DNA from 2 places in the Clostridium sp. DL1XJH146 genome. Region 2 is predicted to be linked to the other one. Evidence: a T-box and tRNA genes for the amino acid it is inferred to sense, from the RefSeq annotation. Region 2 holds a T-box; the other holds one or more tRNA genes.
The links. A T-box is a leader RNA that pairs with one kind of tRNA and senses whether it is charged. The one in region 2 lies ahead of tyrS (tyrosine--tRNA ligase), so its partner is inferred to be a tRNA-Tyr.
Positions count from the first base shown of each region.

Region 1: it encodes a tRNA-Tyr, which carries the amino acid that the T-box ahead of tyrS (tyrosine--tRNA ligase) is inferred to sense. The anticodon was not compared.

Region 1 is NZ_JBTVVN010000025.1:14,578-22,171, reverse strand. It holds gene ACVHXK_RS12405 (M48 family metallopeptidase) at 1-219, opposite strand, end outside; gene ACVHXK_RS12400 (hypothetical protein) at 479-607, opposite strand; gene metK (methionine adenosyltransferase) at 815-1,990, opposite strand; SAM riboswitch class I at 2,056-2,156, opposite strand; tRNA gene ACVHXK_RS12390 (tRNA-Tyr) at 2,355-2,439, opposite strand; tRNA gene ACVHXK_RS12385 (tRNA-Val) at 2,460-2,535, opposite strand; tRNA gene ACVHXK_RS12380 (tRNA-Tyr) at 2,544-2,628, opposite strand; tRNA gene ACVHXK_RS12375 (tRNA-Thr) at 2,634-2,709, opposite strand; gene ACVHXK_RS12370 (hypothetical protein) at 2,969-3,655, opposite strand; gene yyaC (spore protease YyaC) at 3,757-4,284, shown strand; gene mreB (rod shape-determining protein MreB) at 4,461-5,489, opposite strand; gene spoIIID (sporulation transcriptional regulator SpoIIID) at 5,603-5,857, opposite strand; gene ACVHXK_RS12350 (peptidoglycan DD-metalloendopeptidase family protein) at 5,968-6,807, opposite strand; gene spoIID (stage II sporulation protein D) at 7,250-7,594, opposite strand, start outside.
Region 2 is NZ_JBTVVN010000033.1:8,240-15,833, reverse strand. It holds gene ACVHXK_RS14280 (AlbA family DNA-binding domain-containing protein) at 1-160, shown strand, start outside; gene ACVHXK_RS14275 (hypothetical protein) at 257-667, shown strand; gene ACVHXK_RS14270 (ABC transporter substrate-binding protein) at 1,259-2,041, shown strand; gene ACVHXK_RS14265 (amino acid ABC transporter permease) at 2,147-2,839, shown strand; gene ACVHXK_RS14260 (amino acid ABC transporter ATP-binding protein) at 2,841-3,566, shown strand; T-box leader at 3,728-3,988, shown strand; gene tyrS (tyrosine--tRNA ligase) at 4,222-5,442, shown strand; gene ACVHXK_RS14250 (GreA/GreB family elongation factor) at 5,633-6,097, shown strand; gene ACVHXK_RS14245 (metallophosphoesterase) at 6,251-6,934, shown strand; gene ACVHXK_RS14240 (GTP pyrophosphokinase) at 6,953-7,594, shown strand, end outside.

The DNA of each region.
Region 1 (7,594 bases), on a different contig from region 2:
ATCAATTTCCTTAAAATAATTCAACTTTTTTAATATCCAAGAATGTTTTCCTTGCAATATATCCATTATTTGATTTTCATCTAGAAATAAAGGTGCAATAACTATCACTTCATTTGGAGGTTTGATCTTTATTTCCATAGTTTTTCTTTTTCTATAAATTAATTCTGCTTTAATTTCTGTGTGGTCCTTTTTTATAGTAATAATCTTATTTTTTTTCATATTAATCTCCTGTTTTTTCTATAATCTATATATACTCATATAACATCTATAACAATTTTTTAATATTAAGATTATGTTTTAAATAGGTGTTGATATGAATTAATTAAACAGCATAAATATCAACAATATTCTAAAATATAGCTTAATTTATAAATAACCTAAATTTCACAACAAACTCTTCAATAATCATTTTATCATTTGTATAACAATATACAAATGGCTTTTAATCAAAAATATAACCCACTAATTTAATAGTGAGTTATATTTCTGGCATCCCTTTTGGTTTTTTCTTCATATTTGTATCTACTTCCAATGTTATTGGGTTTGCTTTTTTAGGATTGTTTTTCTTGTTATCGTCAATTGCTTTTTTATTATGTTTTTGTTTCATAAAAACTCCCCTTTCAGACTTAGAATACCCTTTTATTCATTTTCTATTCAAATCTATTTTTATCATTTAAATATTCTTCATCAGTAAATATATCTATAAACTGTTTTACATTGAACGATTTGTAAATAGATCATATTTACATAAAACCCGATATCATATATGGCGTTATATTAAACTCTTCAAATAAAATAAGCCATATGGCTTATTTTATAAGTATTTTTTTATTTCTTCTACTTTATCAAGTTTTTCCCAAGATAAATCTACATCTGTTCTTCCAAAATGTCCATAAGCTGCAGTCTTTCTATATATTGGTCTTCTCAATTCTAACTCTGCGATTATAGCACCTGGTCTTAAATCAAATACTTTTTCTACTATTTCTACTATTTTATCTTCTGCATATTTTGATGTACCAAAAGTGTCTACAGTTATTGATACTGGTTTAGCTACACCTATCGCATAAGCTAACTGTATTTCTAGCTTATCAGCAACACCAGCAGCAACTAAATTTTTAGCTACCCATCTAGCAGCATAAGCAGCTGACCTATCAACTTTTGTACAGTCTTTTCCTGAAAAAGCTCCACCACCATGTCTTCCCATACCACCATAAGTATCAACAATTATTTTTCTACCAGTTAAACCAGAATCCCCTTGTGGTCCACCAATTACAAATCTTCCCGTAGGATTGATAAAATAATTAGTATTTTCATCTAATAATTCTTCTGGAACAATCTCTTTAACAACATAATTTATTAAATCTTCTCGAATAGTTTCTTGTGTTACGTTTGCATCATGCTGTGTAGAAATTACTATAGTTTCTATCCTTGCAACTTTATCTCCGTCATATTCAACTGTAACCTGTGTTTTACCATCAGGTCTCAAATAGCTTAAAGTCCCATTTTTTCTTACTTCAGTTAATCTTCTTGCTAATTTGTGAGCCATGCTTATAGGTAATGGCATATATTCTTCAGTTTCATTGGTAGCATAACCAAACATCATCCCTTGGTCTCCTGCACCTACTGCTTCAGTATTATCTTTTTTGCCTTCTTTTGATTCTAATGCTTCATTAACTCCCATAGCGATATCCCCTGATTGCTCATCAATAGAAGTAATTACTGAACAAGTATCAGCATCAAATCCGTATTTAGCTCTTGTATATCCAATTTCTTTTATAGTATTCCTTACAACTTTAGGAATATCAACATAACAATCAGTTGATATTTCTCCCATAACTAATACCATACCTGTTGTTACAGCAGTTTCACATGCTACTCTACCATTTGGGTCTTTTTCCATTATTGCATCTAGTATTGAATCTGATATTTGATCACAGATTTTATCTGGGTGCCCTTCTGTAACTGATTCTGATGTGAATAATTTTTTCATAAAATTTCCCCCTCCAATAATAAAACCTCTCCACAAAAGTGAAGAGGTTATTTTCATAAACGACTCACTCATCTTGCAGCTTTAGCTGCTGGAATTAGCACCTTGCACTTTTGTACAGGTTGCTGGGTTTCATAGGGCCACGTCCCTCCACCTCTCTTGATAAGTAGAACTATATTTAATTTATTTAAAATCAATGTTATATTACCACACTGAAAAAACACTGTCAATAAATTATATCTATAATTTATTCTTTGTTAATAAACTGTATAATAAAATTTAATCTTTACGCTACAATATTTATATAACAGCTACGGTATTGTGTAAACTCTATATAAAAAGAGTATTACAACTTGTAATACTCTTTTGGTGGAGGAAGACGGATTCGAACCATCGAAGCGAAACGCAACAGATTTACAGTCTGCCCCCTTTGGCCACTCGGGAACTCCTCCAAAATATATTAAATTGTACATGGTGGGCACAACAGGGCTCGAACCTGTGACCCCCTGCTTGTAAGGCAGGTGCTCTCCCAGCTGAGCTATGCGCCCATGGTAAATGGTGGAGGAAGACGGATTCGAACCATCGAAGCGAAACGCAACAGATTTACAGTCTGCCCCCTTTGGCCACTCGGGAACTCCTCCACACATGGTGCTGGTACTAGGAATTGAACCCAGAACCTACTGATTACAAGTCAGTTGCTCTACCAATTGAGCTATACCAGCGCATTTATTTTTATGTTTTATATTGTTTTACCGACGAGTTATAGTATACCTAGATATTCTTTTTATTTCAAACTCCATTTAGGACCATTTTATCCAACTAAACTTCATTTTACTACAAATATATCTTAATTACTCTTTTATTCATAGGGTAATACTTTTTAAAAAATTGCTCTTTATTTTAAAATTAATAACAATCTTTTAAATTCACTTAAAAACACATAATAACTATATGTATACTATATAGAAAAAGCCATTAATTTTAATCCTTTTTCTCTACTGCATCAACGTCTATATACTCATCAATTACATCCTCCATTTTTTTAAAATCCTCATTTGTCAATCTCTTCTCTGCTAACTTAAGAGCACACGACACCCCTTCTTCTCTATCATCCATATACAAATAATTTTTTATTTTAACATAATCAATTGGTGAAAATTTAGTTCCTAAAAACAACAATGTTTTCTTCTCATTTAATGTTAATTCATCAAGAATTTTATCTGCATCAACTTTAAAAACTGATACATCTTTTTCATTTAATATGTAAATTTCATCAATATTTTCATTTTTTTGACTTGTATTTTTTTCATTTTGGATGATACCAATATCATCTTTTTCATTGCAATTTGCATTATTTGCATTATTTGAATTATTTGAATTATTTAGATTCTCAATTATTTTTTTTTCCTCATTATTGTTTTTCATATCGATACATGCTTTAGTAACATCCTCATCATTATTACAATTTTCTTTTACCTCTTCTATATTATCTTTAATAGTGGTATTATTTATTACTTGTGAATCTTGATATTCTCTTACTTCAATTTTTTCTCTATCAATTATTTCAGCACACTCTTGTTTCCCATTTAAATTATAATCATGGGTCATTAAAATTACTGATATAATTGTACATAATATTATAATAATCGATAAGTATCCTTTTTTCATAATAATCACCTCTATTTGTAATTATTTCCACTAAATTTGATTTTATACAAACCTTATAAAATCAAATTTTCTAGCATATAAATTAATGAGGAGGTGCATATTTGGATAAACTTAAAGTTAATTATTTTGAAGACTTATCTTACTATAAATTATCTTATTTTATTAAAGATTATATTGATACCAATACAGTAATTATTTGCATAGGAACAGATCGCTGCATAGGAGATTGCTTAGGTCCAGCTGTAGGTTCTATGTTAGTACAAAAGAATTTTCCTTTAAAAGTATACGGAACTATCAATTCTCCAATCCATGCATTAAATATAGATAAAAAACTAAAAGAAATAAAAAAAGAAAATCCAGCTTCTAAAATTATAGGAATAGATGCTTGCTTAGGAAATAAAAAAAATATAGGCGAGATACAAGCGAGAAATTATCCAATCCACCCTGGAAAAGGTGTAGGCAAAGTATTACCCGCTGTTGGTGATTATTCAATTATCGGAATAGTTGATTCTAGTGATAATAATGAACTTTTTACAAATAGGAATATCAGATTAAATCTAATATTAGATATGGCAAAAGTAATCTGTGATGCATTTTTACATTCTTATTATTTATTTAAATTCAGATAAAAAAGCTACGCAGAATCACTTCACTAGGAAATTTTATGTTTTACAAATACAACTACTAAATCTAAGTATTTCCATAAATGCTGTTACTAAGTTCTTCCACTCCTACACCATTTTTTTATTGTATAGGAAAGAGAAAAAACTTTCCTATACAATAAAAAGATCCTTCCAGGATCCTTTTATTCAAAGCTAAAACCTTTGTCTATAGATGTTGTATCTATTTTATCAATATAATTCAACACTTCTCCTGTTCCTAATGCAACACATGAAACTGCTTCATTCGCTACATATACAGGCACATTTGTAATTTTCTGAATTAGTTTGTCTAAACCATTGAGTAAAGATCCCCCACCTGTCATAATAATTCCATTATTAGAAATATCTGCAGCTAGCTCTGGTGGAGTTCTTTCGAGTACTGAATGTGCACATTCTGCTATAGCATGAACTACTTCATATAATCCTTCTTTTATTTCTTCAGAAGATACTGTAATATTTTTAGGTAATCCAGTAATTAAGTCTCTCCCCCTAACTTCCATAGTAGGGTTCCCTTCTCTTTCAAACGCAGTAGCTATATTAATTTTCAAATTTTCTGCAGTTCTCTCACCAATAAGTAACTTGTGCTTTTTCCTAATGAACCTAATTATTGCTTCATCAAACTTATCACCAGCTACTTTAATAGAGTTTCTTACAACCATGCCTCCTAATGATATAACGGCAATATCAGTTGTTCCTCCACCAATATCAATTATCATTTTCCCAACAGCTTTAGTAATATCTAATCCTGCACCAATAGCTGCTGCGATAGGTTCTTCAATTAATGAAACTTTTTTTGCACCTGCATTAATAGCTGCGTCTTTTACTGCTCTTTGTTCAACTTCTGTAGCTTTACAAGGAACGCAAACAACAACTCTTGATGCTTTAAGATTTCTTTTACCAACCGCGGTACGCAGAAAATACTTAAGCATTTTCTCTGTAATGTCATAATCTGATATTACACCGTCTCTCAATGGACGTATCGATACAATATTTCCTGGTGTTCTTCCTATCATTTTTCTAGCTTCTTCACCTACAGCTAGTACCTCATTGGTATTCGTCTCAATTGCAACAACTGAAGGTTCTTTAAGCACTATCCCTTTTCCTTTAATATAAACTAATACAGTAGCTGTTCCTAAATCAATACCCACATCCGTATTCCTATTCCACAACATCCAATAACCCACTCCTGCTCTTTAGTTTTAAAATACCCACATTAATTATTATATACATATAATTCTTTAATTTCTATATATTCATAAAAAAAAATAGTTTTTTTATATAATTTTTAACCATCTATTGTCTTATATTTCATTTTTGTTGCTTTTCCACCTCGTATATGTCTTTCAGCTTTATTTAAATCTAAAACAATTTTAGCTTCTGTTGCTATTTGAGGGTTTATTTTTGGTAATCTTTCAGTCATATCTTTATGAATTGTACTTTTACTAACACCAAATACTTTTGCTGTTTTTCGTATTGTTGCTTTTGATTCAATTATATATTTAGCAACCTCTAAAACTCTTTCTTCAATGTAGTCCTTCAACTTTCTGCCTCCTTAACTACTATATTAATATTTATGCATTTTTTACTCAATCAAGTACTAATATTAAGTCATTTCCATAAAGGAAATGACTTAATATTATTTACCCATTCCTAATATTTTAAATATTGTAATGGATCCAAACTTGAATATTGAATATCCTCATCTAAACCCTTCATGACTTCAAAATGCAAAAAGTTATTACCATAATCTTCACATGCACCTCTTACAGTAGTTCCTCCTATTTTACCTACTACATCACCTTGCTTTATTTTATCTCCTATATTTAAAGTAATTTCTTTATTTAGATTGCTATATACTGTTCTTAAATCACTTTGAGGATGATATAGCACAACTTTCACACCATCCTGAGTATCTTGAGAAATTTCTTGAACCTCACCATCTATTACTGCAACAACATCTGTATCCAAATCAGCTACTATATCTATTCCAAAATTTGGTCTACTTGTTTCAGTAGTATTCCAAAAAACAGGAACCTCTGAATATGCTCTTGCAAGTGTGCCAACTACTGGATTAATAAAGCTTTGTGCATTGTTTGAAGTAACAGCAACAGTTTTATTTTCTTCTGTAGCAACCTCATCAGTAGTTTGTTCTTGTGAAGTATCAATTTTAGTCTCTTCTTTACCATCGTCACTTACCGCTTCTTCAACTTGTTCTAAATCATTATTTACTAATTCCTCTCCATTCTTCTTTACTTCTAGTGCCCCATCTATAATAGATTTATCATTTAACACAGTATCTTTTCCAAAGGAATCACTAGCTGTATCAATTTCACTATTAATTGCACTATCAATAGCCTCTTCGGTAGTTCTGCTTCTAGATGTCACTGCTGCAAAAGTAGCTACTATACATAGGCACACAAAAAGAATTACATAAAAACCTTCTTTCTTGATAAAATTTGTTTTTTTGTTATTTTTATCTTTAAAGTCCATAAAAACACCTCCTACTTGTAGTTTGTCCGGTATACATTAAAAAATACATTATTTTGTAAAAAACTTTTCCTTATTTTTCTACAAAATACTACATTTCCCGATACAAATTGAAATTCATAATGTTCAACACTGAAATACTGTATAAAGCATTTGCGAGCACGGCAATATTTTTAACTTAAAATCACTTTCAAGCTGTTTTTAAATATATCTTTCAATAAAACCTTCCTTTAAGTGAGTCAATTATCCATAATTTACATTTATCTTTGCTAAAAATAAACACTAATTAATACATAATTCATAAAACTCAGCAAAAACAAAAAGACTCTCCAACTATATCTCGGAAAATCTTTTTTAACTAATAAATTCTTTTTTCTGTATTTTTTATGTATTTTTTATATCTATTTTTTTATACATTGATTTTATATTTTAAATATGAATTGTCTCATCTAACTATACCTATTTCTACTCCTGTATAGTAGTATTTTAAAATCTGATCATATGTCATACCCTCTTCTGCCCTTGCATCAGCGCCCCATTGACTCATTCCTACACCATGTCCATATCCTTTAGTTATTATTTTAACTTCATCCGTCAAGAATTCAAACTCAAAACAAGAAGAATTCAAATTGAATATATTTCTAATTTCAATACCTGTCATAGTTACATTTCCTATTTGTACTGTTTTTATATATCCCGATTCACTCCTGCTGGTAATCCTAATTTGTGATGATAAATTCTTTGTGTTCACGCCAGTATTAGCCACATTATTATTTATCCTTACTACTAC
Region 2 (7,594 bases):
ATTGATTACGCTAGATAAAGAAAATAGGTTCAATAAATCTACACGAGGTTTCACTAGAATGAAAAAAAGTTTTGAAAATCATGGCAAAGTAAAATTTTTGAATGTAATTAAAGAAAATAAGTTTAAAGTGATATTTCCTGGTATAAAAAACTATAATTAGAATATCAGGAATAATCAATGAAAACGTTTATTGAAAAAAAATTCAGAATATTATATAATAATTATAATAGAAAAAAATATGTAAGGGGTGGTTAACATGGTATATGTATTTCACGGCAAAAAGGGAATTGGGAAGACAAAAAATATGATAAAACTTGCAAATGAAAAAATACTAGATTCCAAGGGAAATATTGTGTATATTGATGATGATAATAAACCGATTTTTGACTTAGATACAAGAATTAGATTTGTTGCTACCAGAGACTTTAATTTGAAAAACTATAAAAATTTTTATGGATTTTTGTGCGGTATTCTTTCAGAAGATTATGACATTGAAACTGTGTTTATTGATGGGTTATTTAACATGGTAAATGGCAAAGAGGAAGATGCGGCACATTTGTTTTATGACATGGAAAAATTAGCCCATAATTATGGATTGGACTTGTATATAAATATAAATATTGAAGATAAAGAAATACCAGAGTATATTAGAAAATATAGTGCATAAATAAAAAAAAATATTGCATTGTTGTACTAAATAATGTAGAATTATACTAAAGAGTCAAAATATTTTAAATATTAACATTATTTAAAATATTAACAATAGAGACTGCTCATGAACACATTTTTCCTCAAAAGCTACCCCGAACAGGTAGCTCTTTTTTTATTTATGCTTTTTATTTTATGAATTTGACATAATCTTTGAAAACATATATAATTAAAGGCGAAGTTGGATATATATATAAGAATTGTGAAGTAGATGGAATTATTAGTTAGTTGATGAGCAGACCAACGTATTATATTTAATGTGGTGATTTGTTAGTTAACAAGTAAAAGATGAAACTTTCATTGAAAAATTTATTCTAGAACTGGGGCTTGTTTAGGATCAATTGGTCATAAACTATACTATTATTTTGTGGTATAATGTGAACTTTAATTTTTTAAAGTGAAACTTAAGCACTCTAACTCTATTGATGATAGAGTTAGAGTGCTTTTTTGTATATTTACATTAACAATATTTATAAAAAAAAGATAAAGGTGGTGTATTTGGTAATTAAAAGAAATAATAATAGCATTAAAAAATATGGGAGGTTTATTAATGATTAAAAAATTTATAAGTTTAGGTATGGTAGGAATTTTATTATTGGCATTGACAGCTTGTGGGAGTTCCACAAAGACTACATACGAAAAAATAATTGAAGATAAAGAGATGACTTTTGCAATGACGGGTGCGTATCCACCATTTAATTTTATTGATGAAAACGGTGATTTAACAGGTTTTGATATTGATATAGCAAATGCAATAGCAAAGGAAATTGGAGTAAAGTCAAAACCTATCACAACAACATGGGATGGTATTATTGCAGGATTAACTGGTAAAAAATTTGATATGATTATTGGAAGTATGTCAATTACTGAGGAAAGACAAAAACAAGTGAATTTCACAACTCCGTATTATTATGATGGAGCTCAATTTTTTGCAATTAAGGGGTCAGGACTTAATTCAATTGAAGATTTGCAAGATGGTAAAGTTGGGGTTGTTACTGGGACAACTTTCCATGATGCTTTAAATGAAATGGATAATATAAAAGAAATTCTTCAGTTTGAAAGTGATGTTGATAATATTATGGCAGCTGAACAAGGACGTTCAGATGGTTTAGTTACAGGGAAATTCGTTGGTTTGCAGGCACCTGAAAAATATGATGTGGATTTAGAACCCGTAGGCCAACTTTTATATGCAGAGGAAATAGGAATAGCTATTCGAAAAGATGATACTAAGTTATTAGAAGAGGTAAATGCAGCCTTAGCTAAAATCGTTGAAGATGGAACTTATGAAGAAATTAGCAATAAATGGTTTGGAGTTAATATTTTAGAAAAATAAATATCCTATGAAAATTTAAAATTAAATTTCATAGTGGGTTTTCTTTAGTAATGTTACCCTTTTTAGTTGAATAATAAATTAATTAATAATGGAGGAAAGATATTAATGGAAATACTCGTATCAATATTTAATAGTATAATGGACTTTTTTTCTACAGCAATTTTATTTGCTCCTAAATTTATTCCTGGTGTAATTGCAACATTGGGTTTATCCTTTTTTTCTATCCTACTAGGTATGATTTTTGGTTTAGTTACAGTATTGCTAAAATTATCACGGAAAAAAGTTTTGATGAGAATAACAGATATTTATATAACAATAGTGAGAGGTACGCCTTTATTATTACAATTAATTTTTATTTTCTATGCATTGCCTACTATAGGGATAGAGTTAGGTAGATTCACTTCTGCTATTATCGGATTAGCTTTTCATAATGGTGCATACATTAGTGAAATATTTAGGGGTTCGATTGAATCTATTCACTATGGACAAATGGAGGCAGCTCGATCTCTAGGTATGACTAAATTGCAGGCAATGAAGAGAGTTATTTTACCACAAGCATTCAAACGCTCTGTTCCAGCATTAGGGAATCAATTTATAATTGCAGTTAAAGATTCTTCTTTGGCAAGTGTTATAACAATAACAGAAATAATCCTGCTTGCAAGACAATTTTCAGCGGCTACCTTTAAAACCTTTCCAATATTATTTGTTGCTGCCTGCTACTATTTAATAATTACTATGGCATTAACAAAGATATTAAGTACCATTGAATTGAAATTAAAAGTAAATGAAAGGGGATAATATGATTAAAATAAAGAATTTGCATAAATATTATGGAAAACTTGAAGTGCTTAAAGGCATTGATATGGAAATTAATGAAAGTGAAGTTGTTTGCATAATAGGGTCTAGTGGTTCAGGTAAAAGCACTCTTCTTAGATGTATTAATTTTTTAGAAAAGAAAGATAGTGGAGAATTATGGATTGATGGTGAGATGGTAAGATTAAAAGAATCTGATATTAACAATATTAGACAAAAGGTTGGGATGGTTTTTCAAAGCTTTAATCTATTTCCTAATATGACTGCTATACAAAATGTTATGGAAGGACCTGTGACAGTTAAGAAAATAGATAAAGAAATAGCTAAGAAAGATGCGTATAGATTACTTGAAAAGGTAGGGCTAGAAGATAAAGCTGATGAATATCCAGCTATGTTATCGGGTGGTCAACAACAAAGGGTTGCTATTGCTAGAACACTTGCTATGGAACCGAAAGTTGTATTATTTGATGAACCTACATCAGCATTAGATCCTGAATTAGTAGGGGAAGTATTAAAAGTTATGAAGACACTGGCAAATGAAGGAATGACTATGATTATTGTTACTCATGAAATGGCATTTGCAAAAGAAGTTGCTGATAGAATTATATTTTTAAATGAAGGTGTTATTGCTGAAGAAGGACATCCTGAAAAAATATTCCAGCAACCTGAACATGTAAGATTGCAAGGATTTTTAGAACAAATTTTAGTGTAATAAATTATAAATAGAATAAAGACTACTATTGAATTAGATATGCACTATAAGATAAATCAGAATTAGATATGTTCTATAAGATAAATCCTTGACAATAATGTAAAATCGAATATATAATGTTATAAGATGATTTTATTAAAAAAAAATTTATGGTTATAATATGAAAAGCAATGAAGGAAAGAGTAACTGTATTGAGTATAAAGAGAGCTAGTGGCTGCTGGAAACTAGTTATGATATACAGTGAAGTACATTCTTGAGCTTTAATCTGAAAATTGAGTAAGCAATAATAAATGGTATAAATTTATTGTTTCAATTATTAGGAGGATACGTTGCCTGCGTTAAGGGTTTAAGTGGATATGAGTTTGGTTTTCTAACTAAATTGTATCAAACTGGGTGGTACCGCGGAATATTTCGTCCCTAACATTATTGTTAGAGGGCGTTTTTTTATTGTTTTATAATTTTAATGAACAATTTACAGAGTACAATTAGTTAAACATTGAGGTATTGCTAGTATTATAAGAAATTAAACAATGATTTATTTTTTTATTAAGTTGAGTATTTTTAGAAATAAAGATTTTCTGACCAAAGGGAAGAAAATCATCAGCAATTGTGCATTGCGCATTGTGCATTGTGCATTAAAAAATGGAGGTGCTTTATGAGTAACGTATACGATACTCTTATGGAGAGAGGTTATATTAAACAAACAACGCATGAAAAAGAAATCAAAGAATTACTAGATAAGGAAAAAATAACTTTTTACATTGGATTTGATCCAACGGCAGATAGTTTACACGTAGGACATTTTATTGCAATTATGTTTATGGCCCATATGCAAAGGGCAGGACATAGACCAATAGCCCTTGTTGGCGGTGGTACAGTAATGGTTGGTGATCCAAGTGGGAAAACTGATATGAGAAAAATGATGACAAAGGAAACAATAGCAGAAAATGCTAATAAAATCAAAGGACAGCTAGAAAAACTTATCGATTTTAGTGACGGAAAAGCTATTATGGATAATAATGCAAATTGGCTTTTGAATTTAAATTACGTCGACTTTTTAAGAGATATAGGAGCACATTTCTCTGTAAATAAAATGCTTACTGCTGAATGTTTTAAACAAAGATTAGAAAAAGGTCTTTCTTTTTTAGAATTTAACTATATGTTAATGCAATCATATGATTTCTTAGTTTTAAATGAAAAATATGACTGTATAATGCAACTTGGCGGAGACGATCAATGGTCAAATATGATTAATGGTATGGATTTAATAAGAAGAAAAGTCCAAAAGCCAGCTTACGCTATGACTTGCACACTTCTTACTAATAGTGAAGGAAAGAAAATGGGTAAAACAGAGAAAGGTGCTCTGTGGCTAGATCCTAAAAAAACATCACCATTTGATTTTTACCAATACTGGAGAAATGTTGCTGATTCTGATGTAGATAAATGTTTAAGACTATTAACTTTTATCCCTATGGATGAAGTAAGGAGATTGTCTTCATTAGAAGGCTCAGAAATAAATGAAGCAAAAAAAGTATTAGCATATGAAGTTACAAAACTTATTCATGGAGAAGAAGAAGCTAATAAAGCAGCAGCAGCAGCAGAGGCATTATTTGGTGGGGGAGTAGATTTAACCAATGTACCAACAGTAGAAATAACAAAAGAAGCAATAGGAGATACTATACTAAATGTATTAGCGCAAAATAAAGTATTTCCATCAAAAAAAGAAGGAAGAAGACTAATTGAACAAGGTGGTCTTACTTTAAATGATGATAAAGTAGAAGATTTGAATACTTTATTGAAGGAAGAAGATTTTAAAGATGGCTATGCATTGGTTAGAAAAGGAAAGAAAAAATACTTTAAATTAATAATTGCTTAAATTACAATAAAAAGGTATTTCCTATATGGAAAGCCTTTTTATTTGTTTAGTTATGTTTTATAATATTCATTATGTGTAAACTATTGTATAATATATAAGCTTTGTTTAGGTTATAATGTGGAATTTGCAATTAGCAATTTGCAATTAGCAATTTGCAATTAGCAATTTGAAAAAAGGGGGACTTGATTTTATGAATAATACATTGACTGAAGAAAATATGAATAAATTAAAAGAAGAATTAGATTATAGATTAACAGTAAAAAGAGCAGAAATAGCAAGGGAAAAATTAGAAGCAGCTGCACATGGCGATAGGTCTGAAAATGCAGAATATAAAGAAGCTTGTGCGAATTATAGGAAAAATGATAATAGAATACAATATTTGTATACTATGATTTCAACAGCTACTGTTATAGACGATAAAAATATAGATAAATCGCTATTAGGAGTTAATAGTAAGGCTAGAATTAAATTTATAGAGTATGAAGATGAAGACATAGTAACATTAGTGACAGTTATGGATGCAGACCCAGAAAATATGAAAGTAAGTATAGAATCAGATTTTGGAAAAGCATTAACAGGCAAAAAAGTTGGAGACATAGTTGAAGTCTGTGCTCCAAGCGAAAAATATACTGTAGAGGTATTAGAAATACTATAAGAATTAATAATATTATAATTAATAGCCTATGAAATTTTTTTGCATTTTTTGGGTATTGAATATAAGATGCTAATGTAGTATAATATTTAGCTGATGGGTTAAAATCAATTATTTTCCAAATGAGATACTTGTGCAAATTAAGGATGTGAAAAAATGGCACTATATGCTATATCAGATTTACATTTAGCTCTAAAATCTAATAAGCCTATGGATATTTTTGGAATTCAATGGGAAAATCATCATATTAAAATACAAGAAAATTGGCTAAAAAAGATAAGAGAAGAAGATACAGTTTTAATAGCAGGAGATATTTCTTGGTCTATGTCAATGAAAGAAGGCATGGAAGACTTAGAATGGATTCACAATTTGCCGGGTAAAAAAATAATATGTAAGGGTAATCATGATTATTGGTGGGGAAGCATTTCGAAGCTAAATGATTTATACGAAGATATTAGTTTTATTCAAAATAACTTTTTTGTATATGAAGATTATGCGATTTGCGGTTCAAGAGGATGGACGCTATCTAAAAATAATAAAAGTAAGCAAGATGAGAAAATAATAAAAAGAGAAATCATTAGATTTAAACTTTCTATAGAGGAAGCTAAAAAAGCTGGATATGATAAAGTGATTATAATGATGCATTATCCACCTGTAAATGAAACATTTGAAGCATCACAATTTACTGAAATATTTAAGGAATATAATGTAGAAAAAGTCATTTATGGACATCTTCATGGAATAGCTTTAAAAAATATATTTGAAGGTATGCACGATAACATTGAATATATTATGACATCTTGTGATTATATAAATTTTGATCCTATTAAACTAATGTAATAGTAAGGGGGAATCTATATGGCATCAAGACAGTGGAAAGAATTTTTAATTCCATATGCTCAGGCAGTTGAAGAATTGAAGGTAAAATTTAAAAGTGTAAGAAGAGAATACAGAAAGAGAAATGAAATTTCACCTATAGAATTTGTGACTGGAAGAGTAAAGGAATTATCTAGTATGCTTGAAAAAGCAAATAAACTTGATATACCTTTGGATAAATTAGAAGATGAAATGGAAGATATAGCTGGGATACGGATAATGTGCCAGTTTGTTGATGATATTTATAGAGTTGTTGAAATAGTAAAAGATAGAAAAGATATGACTGTAGTTTATGAAAAGGACTATATAAATAATGTAAAAGAAAGTGGATATCGAAGTTATCATATGATTATTAAATATCCTGTATACACTGCTTTTGGGGAGAAAGATATTTTAGCAGAATTGCAGATTAGAACACTCGCTATGAATTTTTGGGCAACAATAGAACATTCACTTAATTATAAGTACAAGCATAAAATACCAGAAGGAATAAAAGAAAAATTAAAAACTTCTGGAGATGCAGCTTTTACATTGGATGAAATAATGAGTGAAATAAAAGATGAAATTATGGATGCACAAAAATTATTTGAAGTAAAGTCTAGTTTAGTTACTGATATTACTAAT